DNA from 3 places in the Streptomyces sp. NPDC088812 genome. Region 3 is predicted to be linked to each of the others. Evidence: riboswitches for the same ligand, from Rfam matches in the RefSeq annotation. Region 3 holds a riboswitch; each other region holds the start of a gene.

Region 1 (4,039 bases), on a different contig from region 3:
ACGGACACCAGGATGACGACCGGGGGGCCGCTCGCAGGGGCGGCCCCCTGTTCCGGGACGAGACGTTCCGCGGCGGGGCGGCTCCCGGTGAGGCGACTCACGGTGAGCCGTACCGCGGGGGGACGCCGCCCCCGGGCGGGACGTTCCCCGGCGGGATGCCCCCCGGCGGGGGGTTCCGCGAGGAGGCGTTCCGCAACGAGCCGTTCCGCGACGAGACCCCGTCGGCGCTGCCCCCTGCGGCGGCGCCGCAGAATCCGGATCCCATGCCCGACGCCCCGCAGCCGGCGCCCGCCCCGCAGAAGAAGAGCGCGGGCCGGGACCTGGGTGCGGCGATAGGGGTGGGCGTCGGGCTCGGCGCGGTGATCGTCGTCTCGCTGTTCGTGGTGAAGGCCGTCTTCATCGGTGTCATAGCGATCGCCGTCGTGGTGGGCCTGTGGGAGCTCACCAGCCGGCTCCAGGAGCGCAAGGGCATCAAGGCGCCCCTGGTGCCACTGGCGCTCGGCGGCGCGGCGATGGTCGTCGCCGGGTACGTCCGGGGGGCCGAGGGCGCCTGGCTTGCCATGGCCCTGACCGCGCTCGCGGTCCTCGTCTGGCGGATGACGGAACCGCCGGAGGGCTACCTCAAGGACGTCACGGCCGGTCTCTTCGCGGCCTTCTACGTCCCGTTCCTGGCCACCTTCGTCGCCATGATGCTCACGGCCGAGGACGGCGCGCAGCGCGTGCTGACGTTCCTGCTCCTGACGGTGGTCAGCGACACCGGCGCGTACGCCGTCGGCTGGCGCTTCGGCAGGCACAAGCTCGCCCCGCGCATCAGCCCCGGCAAGACCCGTGAGGGCCTGCTGGGCGCGGTGTCGTTCGCGATGGTCGCGGGCGCGCTGTGCATGCAGTTCCTCATCGACGGCGGCACGTGGTGGCAGGGCCTGCTGCTCGGCCTCGCGGTCGCCGCCAGCGCCACGCTCGGTGACCTCGGCGAGTCGATGATCAAGCGGGACCTCGGCATCAAGGACATGGGCACCCTGCTCCCGGGTCACGGCGGCATCATGGACCGTCTCGACTCGCTGCTGCCCACGGCTCCGGTGGTGTGGCTGCTGCTGGTGCTCTTCGTGGGATCGTCCTGACCGGGACCCGCCCCACCCGCGTCGAGCGAGCCCCCGTCCCCGGCGGACGGGGGCTCGCCGTCGTCACGGCCCGGGGCGGGGTGCCACGACGGCGAGCCGGGGCACCCGAGTCGATCTGCGACACTGGTAAGGCCATGCCTAAGCCCGGAGAACTCACTTTCGTCGCCCCCCGCGGAGCCAAGAAGCCGCCGCGGCACCTCGCCGACCTCTCGCCCGCCGAGCGGAAGGAGGCGGTGGCGGGGATCGGTGAGAAGCCGTTCCGGGCGAAGCAGCTGTCGCAGCACTACTTCGCGCGGTACGCGCACGACCCGGCGGAGTGGACCGACATCCCCGCCGGGGCCCGCGACAAGCTGCGCGAGGCGCTGCTGCCGGAGCTGATGACGGTCGTGCGGCACCTGTCGACCGACCAGGGCACCACCCGCAAGACCCTGTGGCGGCTCTTCGACGGCACGCTCGTGGAGTCGGTGCTGATGCGCTACCCGGACCGGGTGACCATGTGCATCAGCTCCCAGGCGGGGTGCGGGATGAACTGCCCGTTCTGCGCGACCGGGCAGGCGGGGCTGGACCGGAACCTGTCGACCGCCGAGATCGTGCACCAGATCGTCGACGGGATGCGGGCCCTGCGGGACGGAGAGGTCCCCGGAGGGCCGGCCCGGCTGTCCAACATCGTCTTCATGGGCATGGGCGAGCCCCTCGCCAACTACAAGCGGGTCGTCGGCGCCGTCCGCGCCCTGACCGACCCCACACCGGACGGGCTCGGGCTGTCGCAGCGCGGGATCACCGTGTCGACCGTAGGGCTGGTGCCGGCCATCCACCGGTTCGCCGACGAGGGCTTCAAGTGCCGGCTCGCCATCTCGCTGCACGCCCCGGACGACGAGCTGCGCGACACCCTCGTCCCGGTGAACACCCGGTGGAAGGTGCGCGAGGTGCTCGACGCCGGGTTCGAGTACGCCGAGAAGTCCGGTCGGCGGCTGTCCATCGAGTACGCCCTGATCCGCGACATCAACGACCAGGCCTGGCGCGGTGACCGCCTCGGACGCCTCCTCAGGGGCCGACCGGTGCACGTCAACCTGATCCCCCTCAACCCGACGCCCGGCTCGAAGTGGACCGCGTCCCGGCCCGAGGACGAGAAGGCGTTCGTGGAGGCCATTGCCGCGCACGGGGTGCCGGTGACCGTCCGGGACACCCGCGGCCAGGAGATCGACGGGGCCTGCGGTCAGCTCGCGGCCACCGAGCGGTAGTCTGAGCGCCGTACGACATCTTCATATCCGACATCTGTCCGTCTGATGACATCTTCATATTCCGACAGGGGAGCGCCACAGCGCTGAGAGTGCGGCACCAGGCCGCAGACCCTCTGAACCTCGCCCAGGTCATTCTGGGTAGGAAGTTCGGTCACCGCTCAAGCTGTTGTGCCCCGCCCGGGTCCGCCGGGCGGGGCCGCGTCTCTTCCTGGTCAACCCCAGGAGGAAAACCAGTGCACACCAGGACGTTCGTGGCCGCGGCCGTCGGCCTCGGCCTCGTCACGCTGTCGGCGTGCGGATCGTCGGACGATTCCGCGTCCGGCTCCGGCTCCACCACCGTCACCCTGATCAGCCACGACTCGTGGGCCGTCTCCGAGGACGTGCTCGCGGAGTTCGAGAAGCAGTCCGGCTACCAGGTGAAGGTCCTCACGGACGGCGACGCCGGGCAGGCCGTGAACAAGGCCGTCCTCACCAAGGACAACCCCCAGGGCGACGTCTTCTTCGGCGTCGACAACACGCTCCTGTCCCGCGCCCTCGACAACGGCCTCTTCCAGTCGTACGAGGCGAAGGGGCTCGACCAGGTCGACGCCGCCTACCGGCTCGACGGGGACAAGCACCGGGTCACGCCCGTCGACTACGGCGACATCTGCGTCAACTACGACAAGGAGTACTTCGCCGACCACAAGCTGGCCCCGCCCACCTCCTTCGACGACCTGACGAAGCCCGCCTACAAGAACCTCCTCGTCACCGAGAACGCCTCCACCTCCTCGCCCGGCCTCGGCTTCCTCCTCGGCACCGCCGCCCGGTACGGCGACGACGGGTGGGAGGGGTACTGGAAGAAGCTGAAGGCCAACGGCGTGAAGGTGGTCGACGGCTGGGAGCAGGCCTACAACGAGGAGTTCTCCGGTTCGGCCGGAGGGAAGAAGGCCGGCGGCGACCGGCCGCTCGTCGTCTCCTACGCCTCCTCGCCGCCCGCCGAGGTGATCTACGCGGACCCCAAGCCCACCACCGCCCCGACCGGTGTCGCGACCGGCACCTGCTTCCGGCAGGTCGAGTTCGCGGGGCTGCTGAGCAACGCGAAGAACAGCGCGGGCGGCAAGGCGCTGATCGACTTCCTGATCTCCCAGCGCTTCCAGGAGGACATGCCGCTCAACATGTTCGTCTACCCGGTGCTGAAGGGCGCGGCCGTGCCCGCCGAGTTCACCGCGTACGGGCCCGCCGCCGAGGACCCCGAGACCATGGCCCCGGCGGACATCGCCGCGCACCGCGACCAGTGGGTCAAGTCGTGGACCTCGCTCGTACTGAAGTGACGAAGGCGGGCGGCGCGGCGGCCCGCACGGGCCGTTCCGGGAGCGCGGCGCGGCTCGGGCTCATGGCCCTGCCCGTCGCGTTCTTCGGGGTCTTCTTCGCCTACCCCGTCGCCGCGATCGTCGCGCGCGGGCTCGGCTCCGACGGGACGTGGCACGCCGGGCGCCTGCTCGACGTGCTCGGCGACCCCGGCATCCGGCACGTGCTGTGGTTCACCACCTGGCAGGCGCTCGCCTCCACCGCGCTCACCCTGCTGGTCGCCCTGCCCGCCGCCTACGTCTTCGCCCGCCTCTCCTTCCCCGGCAAGCAGGTCCTGCGGGCCGTCGTCACCGTCCCGTTCGTGCTGCCGACGGTCGTCGTCGGGACGGCCTT
Region 2 (4,039 bases), on a different contig from region 3:
ACACCAGCCCGGACTACACCAGCCCGGACTTCGGAGGGCCCGAACACCAGCCGGAATAGGCCCACGGCTTGCGCCCCCGCCGAAGGGGACGCAAGCCGTACTCCCGGCTGGGTACGGGCCGGCTCAAGCCCGGCTCGCGCCCTCACCTCGACGAGAGTCTCGCGCCACCGGCGCACTACGGCCTCACGCCGGCGCAGGCCGAGCCGCGAGCCAAGCCGTGGGCCTGTCCATGGGGCAGCCTCGCGCCGCCCCGGGCCGCTGAACCTTCGGTGTCAGTCCGCGAGCGGCAGATAGACGCGGTTGCCCGCCGCCGCGAACTCCTGCGACTTCTGTGCCATCCCTTCCTCGATCTCCGCACGCGATCCCCCGTGTTCACGGCGAATGTCCTGGGAGATCTTCATCGAGCAGAACTTCGGCCCGCACATCGAGCAGAAGTGAGCGGTCTTGGCCGGCTCGGCCGGCAGTGTCTCGTCGTGGAACTCGCGGGCCGTGTCCGGGTCGAGGGCCAGATTGAACTGGTCCTCCCAGCGGAACTCGAAGCGGGCGTCGGACAGCGCGTCGTCCCACTCCTGCGCACCGGGGTGTCCCTTGGCGAGGTCGGCCGCATGGGCTGCGATCTTGTACGTGATGACGCCGGTCTTGACGTCGTCACGGTTGGGCAGGCCCAGATGCTCCTTCGGCGTGACGTAACAGAGCATGGCCGTGCCCCACCAGGCGATCATCGCGGCACCGATACCGGAAGTGATGTGGTCGTACGCCGGCGCGACGTCCGTCGTCAGCGGGCCGAGCGTATAGAACGGAGCTTCATCACAGATCTCCTGCTGAAGGTCGATGTTCTCCTTGATCTTGTGCATCGGGACATGTCCCGGGCCCTCGATCATCGTCTGAACGTGGAAACGCTTCGCGATCCGGTTGAGTTCCCCCAGAGTGCGCAGCTCCGCGAACTGCGCCTCGTCATTGGCGTCGGCGATCGAACCGGGCCTGAGACCGTCTCCGAGCGAGTACGTGACGTCGTAGGCGGCGAGGATCTCGCAGAGCTCCTCGAAGTGCTCGTAGAGGAACGATTCCTTGTGGTGGGCCAGGCACCACGCCGCCATGATCGAGCCGCCACGCGAGACGATGCCGGTCTTGCGGTTCGCGGTCAGCGGGACGTACGGCAGGCGGACGCCCGCGTGGACGGTCATGTAGTCCACGCCCTGCTCGGCCTGCTCGACGACGGTGTCCTTGTAGATCTCCCAGGTCAGTTCCTCGGCCTTGCCGTCGACTTTCTCCAGTGCCTGGTACAGCGGCACCGTGCCGATGGGAACAGGGGAGTTGCGCAGCACCCACTCACGGGTGGTGTGGATGTTGCGACCGGTGGACAGGTCCATGACCGTGTCCGCACCCCAGCGGGTCGCCCAGGTCATCTTCTCGACCTCCTCCTCGATGGAGGAGGTCACCGCCGAGTTGCCGATGTTGGCGTTGACCTTCACCAGGAACCGCTTGCCGATGATCATCGGCTCGATCTCCGGGTGGTTGACGTTCGCGGGCAGGACCGCACGGCCCGCCGCGATCTCCTCGCGAACCACCTCGGGCGCCACGTTCTCCCTGAGGGCCACGTACTCCATCTCGGGTGTGATCTCGCCGCGGCGCGCATACGCGAGCTGGGTGACCGCCTTGCCGTCCCGGCTACGGCGCGGCAGTCGGGGTCGTCCGGGGAAGACCGCGTCCAGGTTCCGCAGGCCGCCGCGCGGCGAGGTGTGCTTGATGCCGTCGTCCTCGGGACGGACGGGGCGGCCCGCGTACTCCTCGGTGTCCCCGCGGGCGATGATCCAGTTCTCCCGCAGCGGCGGCAGGCCCCTGCGGACGTCGGTCTCGACGAGCGGATCGGTGTACGGGCCGGACGTGTCGTACAGCGTGACCGACTGCCCGTTGGTGAGATGCACCTGACGAACTGGCACCCGCAGGTCGGGGCGCGCGCCCTCGACATACGCCTTGTGCCAGCCGATGGACTTCCCGGCCTCCCCGTTGGCGGAGATCTCGGCAGAGATCTGCGTGGAGACAGGCGTGCGTGCGTCCTTGATGGTCATGAGACCTACTCCCTACGCCGGCATTACCCGGTAACAGGTTCAGCGGTCGACGCAGCGGCTACCGTCTGCCGACGTTCCATGTGAAACATCACTCGGTTCGGTGACGTTCCACGTGAAACATCGCGAAGACGGAGGTCAGCGCCCTCTCAGCCCGGTGCTCCGAGCTCCCGCGTGTGCAAAGGTTGCCCCCACGCTAGCGGCAATTCGGGCGCGGTGAACAGGGGGCCCCTGTCGTTCTTGCGATGATCGGTCGGTGACCACGACACACCACCCCCCGTACCCACCACCCGAACCGCCTCGCGGACCGGGTGCCGGAAACGGTCCTGATCCCGGTCCGGGTCCAGGGCCGCGTCCCGGGCCACGTCCTCACCCAGCTTCAGGTCCGGGCACCGGTCACGGTCCTGGGACCGTTCCTGGCTCCGGTCCTGAGGCCAGTTCCCATGCCCAGGGCGGACGCGCTCCGAAGTCCGGGTACGGAGACGGCCACCCCGGCTTCGGTGGCGGGCACGGACCGGTCGGTCCCCCCGACAGCGGACACGGGCCGGGCAGCTCCCACAACGGCGGGCACGGCCATGGGCATGGCCCGGGTGACAAACTCGGCGGTGGACACGGCGGCGGTCCGGGCGGCGGGCATGGCCCGGGTCCTGGCGGCGGAGGGTACGGCCCGGGCTCCGGCGGAGGGCACGGGCACTCGCACAGCCACGGTCCGGCCGCCCCTGTCTCCCAGCATCTGCGCAAGGTCATCGCGGCCGTTCTCATCCCGTTCGCCGTGGCCGTGCTCGCCGGCCTGGTCGTGCTGTGGCCCGGCGGTGCTCCGCCGCACGAGCGCACCGGGGTGGGTTTCGACCGGCAGACGCAGCATGCGACGGTCACCAAGGTCGTGAGCGTGAGCTGCTCGTCGGTGAACGCCTCGGGCGCCACCGCGACCGGCGACACCTCGACGGCCGAGGGTTCCTCCGCGGAGCAGCAGGAGAACGGCACCTGCAAGCGGGCGACGATCCGGGTGGACACCGGTGACGACAAGGGCCGTACGTTCACGGAGATCGTGCAGCCGGACCAGTCACGGCAGTTGCACGAGGGCCAGCAGGTCGTGGTCGCCTACGAGCCCTCCGCGCCGAAGGACCTGCAGTACTCGGTCACCGACGTGAACCGCCGTGTTCCGTTGGCGGTGCTCGCCGCCATCTTCGCGGTCGCCGTCGTCCTCGTCGGGCGGCTGCGGGGCGTGATGGCGCTGGTGGCGCTGGCCATCAGTTTCCTGATCCTGAACTTCTTCATCCTGCCCGCGATCCTGCAGGGCTCGAACCCGCTGGTCGTGGCGGTCGTAGGGGCGAGCGCGATCATGCTGATCGCGCTCTACCTGTGTCACGGACTCTCGGCCCGCACCTCGGTCGCGGTGCTCGGGACACTCGTCTCGCTGCTGCTGATCGGTTTCCTGGGCTCGTGGTTCATCGACTGGGCCGCCCTGACCGGCAACACGGACGACAACACCGGTCTGATCCACGGGCTGTATCCGTCGATCGACATGAGCGGTCTGCTGCTCGCCGGCATCATCATCGGTTCGCTCGGCGTCCTGGACGATGTGACGGTCACCCAGACGTCGGCGGTCTGGGAACTGCACGAGGCCAACCCCTCGATGGGCTGGCGCGGTCTGTACCGGGCCGCCATCCGGATCGGCCGTGACCACATCGCGTCGGTGGTCAACACGCTCGTCCTCGCCTACGCCGGTGCCGCGCTGCCTCTGCTGCTGCTCTTCTCGATCGCCCAGAGCAGCGTCGGCACGGTCGCCAACAGCGAACTGGTCGCCGAGGAGATCGTGCGCACGCTGGTGGGCTCGATCGGTCTGGTCGCGTCGGTGCCGGTGACCACGGTCCTCGCGGCCCTGGTGGTGTCGGCCGACCGCCCCGGGCCCGGGGCGGCCACCGAGGCGGCCCCAGGGGCGGCACCGGAAGTGGCGGCGGATCCGGCGGCGG
Region 3 (4,039 bases):
GCCACGCCCGCCCCGAAGCCGCCACGCGTCCGCCCCGCGCGGCGCGCCCGGACGCGTCAGGCGGTGGCCGCCTTCAGCGGGCGCGCCGGGTCCTGGAGCAGCCGCGGGTCCATCGGCGTGCCCGCCTCGATCAGCCGGCGTCCCTGGGCCAGGTCGCGGGGCCGGCCCACCGCCAGGAGGGCGACCAGGCGGTCCTCGCGCAGCCAGCAGACCGTCCAGGCCGGTCCGGACGGGTCGCCGCGCCACAGGGTGGTGTCGGCGCCGGTGTGGTGGCCGGCGTACTGGACGAAACGGCCGAACTGCTCGGACCAGAAGTACGGGACCGGGTCGTAGACCGCCAGGGGCTCGCCGGTGGCCTCGCCGAGGATGTTCGCCGCCACCGTGCGCGGGCCCTGGAGGGCGTTGTCCCAGTGGTGGACGAGGAGCCGCTCGCCGTACCGGGCCGACGGGAAGGAGGCGCAGTCGCCGACCGCGTACACGTCCGGCGCGGAGGTGCGCAGATGGGCGTCGGCCACGACCTCGCCGTCGGCGCCGAGGGCGATGCCGGAGCCGGCCAGCCAGGCCGTGGCGGGGCGGGCGCCGATGCCGACCACGACGGCGCCGGCGGGCAGCCGCGAGCCGTCGTCGAGGACGACGGCGCCGGGCTCGACGCGCTCCACGCGCGCGTGGGTGCGCAGCGCGGTGCCGCTGTCGGCGTACCAGGCGGTCATCGGGGCGGCGACCTCGGCGGGCAGGGCGCCGGCCAGCGGACGCCCGGCGGCCTCGACGACGGTGACGGCACAGCCGGCCTCCCGGGCCGCCGTGACGAACTCCGCGCCGATCCAGCCGGCGCCGACGACCACGACGTCGTGCTGCCGGGCGAGCACGGGCCGGAGGCGTTCGGCGTCGTCCAGGGTGCGCAGCAGGTGGACACCGGGCACGCCCTCGGCGCCGGGGAGCCGGATCGGTTCCGCGCCGGTGGCGAGGACCAGGACGTCGTACGGGACGGGCCCGGCCTCGGTGTCCAGTTCACGGTCGGCGACGCGCACGCCGAGGGCCTCGCTGCCCAGCCGCAGATCGATGCCCAGGCCCTCGAAGTCGACGTCGAGGGCGGAGCCCTCCGCCTTGCCGAGCAGGACGGCCTTGGACAGCGGTGGCCGGTCGTAGGGCTGGTGGGGCTCCGCGCCGATCAGGCTCACCGTGCCGGTGAAGCCCTGTTCGCGCAGCGCGACCGCGGTCTGCACCCCGGCCATGCCCGCGCCGACGACGACCACGCGCCGCGCCGATGACCTGTCTTCGTCCTGCGTCCGCTCGCTCACCTGATCACCATAGACAACTGACGATCTGTCAGTCAGGGGCCGTGCTCCGTGACCTGCTCCACAACGCTCGTGCCGCTGCCCGGCCCGGACTCCCACTCCCACGTCTCCTCGAGCCGGACCCGGCCGTCGGGCAGTTCCACGACCGTCGCCACGCAGTGCCCCGACGAGGTCGCGCCGTCCCGCTTGAGCTGGACGTAGCGGAAGTCGAGCCGGTCTCCCTCCCGCGTACCCACCAGATGCCCGCGTACGACGTCGCCCCCCGCGTACTCGGCCCAGATCTCGCCGTCCTTCTCGTGGTACGTGAACCGGGTGCGGGTCCCCACCTGGCCGGGGGCCTGGTCGGCGACGGGGGCGAGGACGAGACCGTCGAGGGACCGGTGGCGCGGGGCGGGGCCGTCCGCCGGGGAGGCGTGGGGGGAGACGGGCGGGCGGGTCACGGGCGGAGGCTCCCTTACTGAGTCGTCCGGCGTCGGGCTAGGGTGGCCACCGTAGAGCACTCGCGGGAGCCCGGACGCACCGGGCTGAGAGGGAGGCTGGCGGCCTCCGACCGTACGAACCTGATCCGGGTCATGCCGGCGAAGGGAGGGGCTGGACGCCCATGTCCTCACGTACGTCAGACGTCCTCGTGGTCGGGGGCGGCATCATCGGGCTGGTCACGGCGTGGCGGGCCGCGCAGCGAGGGTTCGCCACGGCGGTGGTCGACCCGGAACCGGGCGGTGGGGCCGCGCAGGTGGCGGCCGGGATGCTGGCCGCCGTCACGGAGCTGCACTACGGCGAGCAGACGCTGCTCGGCCTCAACCTCGCCTCGGCCCGCCGCTACCCCGGCTTCGCGGCCGAGCTGAGCGATCTCACCGGTCACGACCTCGGCTACCGCCGCTGCGGCACGCTCGCGGTCGCCCTCGACGCCGACGACCGCGCCCACCTGCGGGACCTGCACGCCCTGCAACGGCGGACGGGGCTGGAGTCGGAGTGGCTCACCGGGCGGGAGTGCCGGCGGCTGGAGCCGATGCTCGCGCCGGGGGTGCGCGGCGGACTGCGGGTGGACGGCGACCACCAGATCGATCCGCGGCGGCTGGCGGGAGCGCTGGTGGCCGCGTGCGAGCGGGCCGGGGTGGTCTTCCACCGGACCTGGGCGGAGCGGCTGTCCGTGGTGGCCGGCCGGGCCGCCGGCGTCCTCACGCGCGCGGGCGACGCGCTGGGCGCGGGACAGGTGGTGCTCGCGGCCGGCAGCCTGAGCGGACGGCTCGCGGGGGTGCCGGACGAGGTGCTGCCGCCGGTGCGGCCCGTGAAGGGGGAGGTGCTGCGGCTGACCGTGCCGCGGGCGTACGCGCCGTTCCTGAGCCGGACGGTGCGGGCCGTGGTGCGCGGCAGCCAGGTGTACCTGGTGCCGCGGGAGAACGGCGAGCTGGTCGTCGGCGCGACCAGTGCGGAACTGGGCTGGGACACGACGGTGACGGCCGGGGGCGTGTACCAGCTGCTGCGGGACGCGCACGAGCTGGTCCCCGGGATCACCGAGCTGCCGCTGACGGAGACGCGCGCGGGACTGCGCCCCGGGTCGCCGGACAACGCGCCGCTGCTCGGGCCGACCGGACTGGACGGCCTGCTGCTGGCCACCGGGCACTACCGCAACGGTGTGCTGCTGACGCCGGTGACCGGCGACGCGATGGCGCACGTCCTGGCCACCGGGGAACTTCCCGAGGAGGCCCGTCCCTTCACCCCCCGGCGCTTCGGCGCCGCCGCACTCTCGGAGCAGCCCGCATGAACATCTCCGTCAACGGTGAGCGGCGCCAGGTGGCGGCCGGCACCGCCCTCGACGCCGTCGTACGGTCCCTGACGGCGGCGCCCTCCGGGGTGGCCGCCGCGCTCAACGAGACCGTCGTCCCGCGCGCGCGGTGGTCCGCCACCGCCCTCTCCGAGGGAGACCGCGTGGAAGTCCTCACGGCCGTACAGGGAGGCTGAACCATGGCCGACGATCCCTTCGTCCTCGGCGGGACGGCGTTCTCGTCCCGTCTGATCATGGGCACGGGCGGGGCACCCAGCCTGGAGGTGCTGGAGCGCGCGCTGGTCGCCTCGGGGACCGAGCTGACGACCGTCGCGATGCGCCGGGTGGACCCCTCGGTGCACGGATCCGTGCTGTCGGTGCTGGAGCGGCTCGGGATCCGGGTGCTGCCGAACACCGCCGGCTGCTTCACGGCCGGGGAGGCGGTGCTGACGGCCCGGCTGGCGCGCGAGGCGCTCGGCACCGACCTGGTCAAGCTGGAGGTCATCGCCGACGAGCGGACGCTGCTGCCGGACCCGGTGGAGCTGCTCGACGCGGCCGAGACGCTGGTCGACGACGGGTTCACGGTGCTGCCGTACACCAACGACGACCCGGTGCTGGCGCGGAAGCTGGAGGACGTGGGCTGTGCGGCGGTCATGCCGCTCGGCTCGCCGATCGGGTCCGGGCTGGGCATCCGCAACCCGCACAACTTCCAGCTGATCGTCGAGCACGCGCGCGTGCCGGTGATCCTGGACGCGGGGGCCGGCACGGCCTCGGACGCGGCACTGGCGATGGAGCTGGGGTGCGCGGGGGTGATGCTGGCGTCGGCGGTGACGCGGGCGCAGGACCCCGAGCGGATGGCCCACGCGATGCGGGCCGGGGTCGAGGCGGGGCGGCTGGCCCGGCTGGCGGGCCGGATCCCCCGGCGCCACTTCGCCGAGGCGTCGTCCCCGGCGGAGGGCCTGGCCGTGCTGGATCCCGA

The links. A riboswitch is a leader RNA that binds a small molecule or an ion and turns the genes downstream of it on or off. The one in region 3 is predicted to bind thiamine pyrophosphate.
Region 1: linked by a shared signal. The riboswitch ahead of ACIP67_RS14530 (thiamine ABC transporter substrate binding subunit) and the one ahead of thiO (glycine oxidase ThiO) in region 3 are both predicted to bind thiamine pyrophosphate.
Region 2: linked by a shared signal. The riboswitch ahead of thiC (phosphomethylpyrimidine synthase ThiC) and the one ahead of thiO (glycine oxidase ThiO) in region 3 are both predicted to bind thiamine pyrophosphate.

Annotation. Positions count from the first base shown of each region.
Region 1 is NZ_JBIVJP010000007.1:130,725-134,763, reverse strand. Features, by position in the region: gene ACIP67_RS14540 (phosphatidate cytidylyltransferase) at 1-1,118, shown strand, start outside; gene rlmN (23S rRNA (adenine(2503)-C(2))-methyltransferase RlmN) at 1,253-2,359, shown strand; TPP riboswitch at 2,416-2,522, shown strand; gene ACIP67_RS14530 (thiamine ABC transporter substrate binding subunit) at 2,593-3,669, shown strand; gene ACIP67_RS14525 (ABC transporter permease) at 3,732-4,039, shown strand, end outside.
Region 2 is NZ_JBIVJP010000008.1:133,665-137,703, reverse strand. Features, by position in the region: gene ACIP67_RS16250 (hypothetical protein) at 1-59, shown strand, start outside; gene thiC (phosphomethylpyrimidine synthase ThiC) at 273-2,069, opposite strand; TPP riboswitch at 2,062-2,250, opposite strand; gene ACIP67_RS16240 (YibE/F family protein) at 2,323-4,039, shown strand, end outside.
Region 3 is NZ_JBIVJP010000004.1:421,492-425,530, reverse strand. Features, by position in the region: gene ACIP67_RS10250 (NAD(P)/FAD-dependent oxidoreductase) at 57-1,232, opposite strand; gene ACIP67_RS10245 (hypothetical protein) at 1,331-1,735, opposite strand; TPP riboswitch at 1,788-1,899, shown strand; gene thiO (glycine oxidase ThiO) at 1,897-3,060, shown strand; gene thiS (sulfur carrier protein ThiS) at 3,057-3,257, shown strand; gene ACIP67_RS10230 (thiazole synthase) at 3,261-4,039, shown strand, end outside.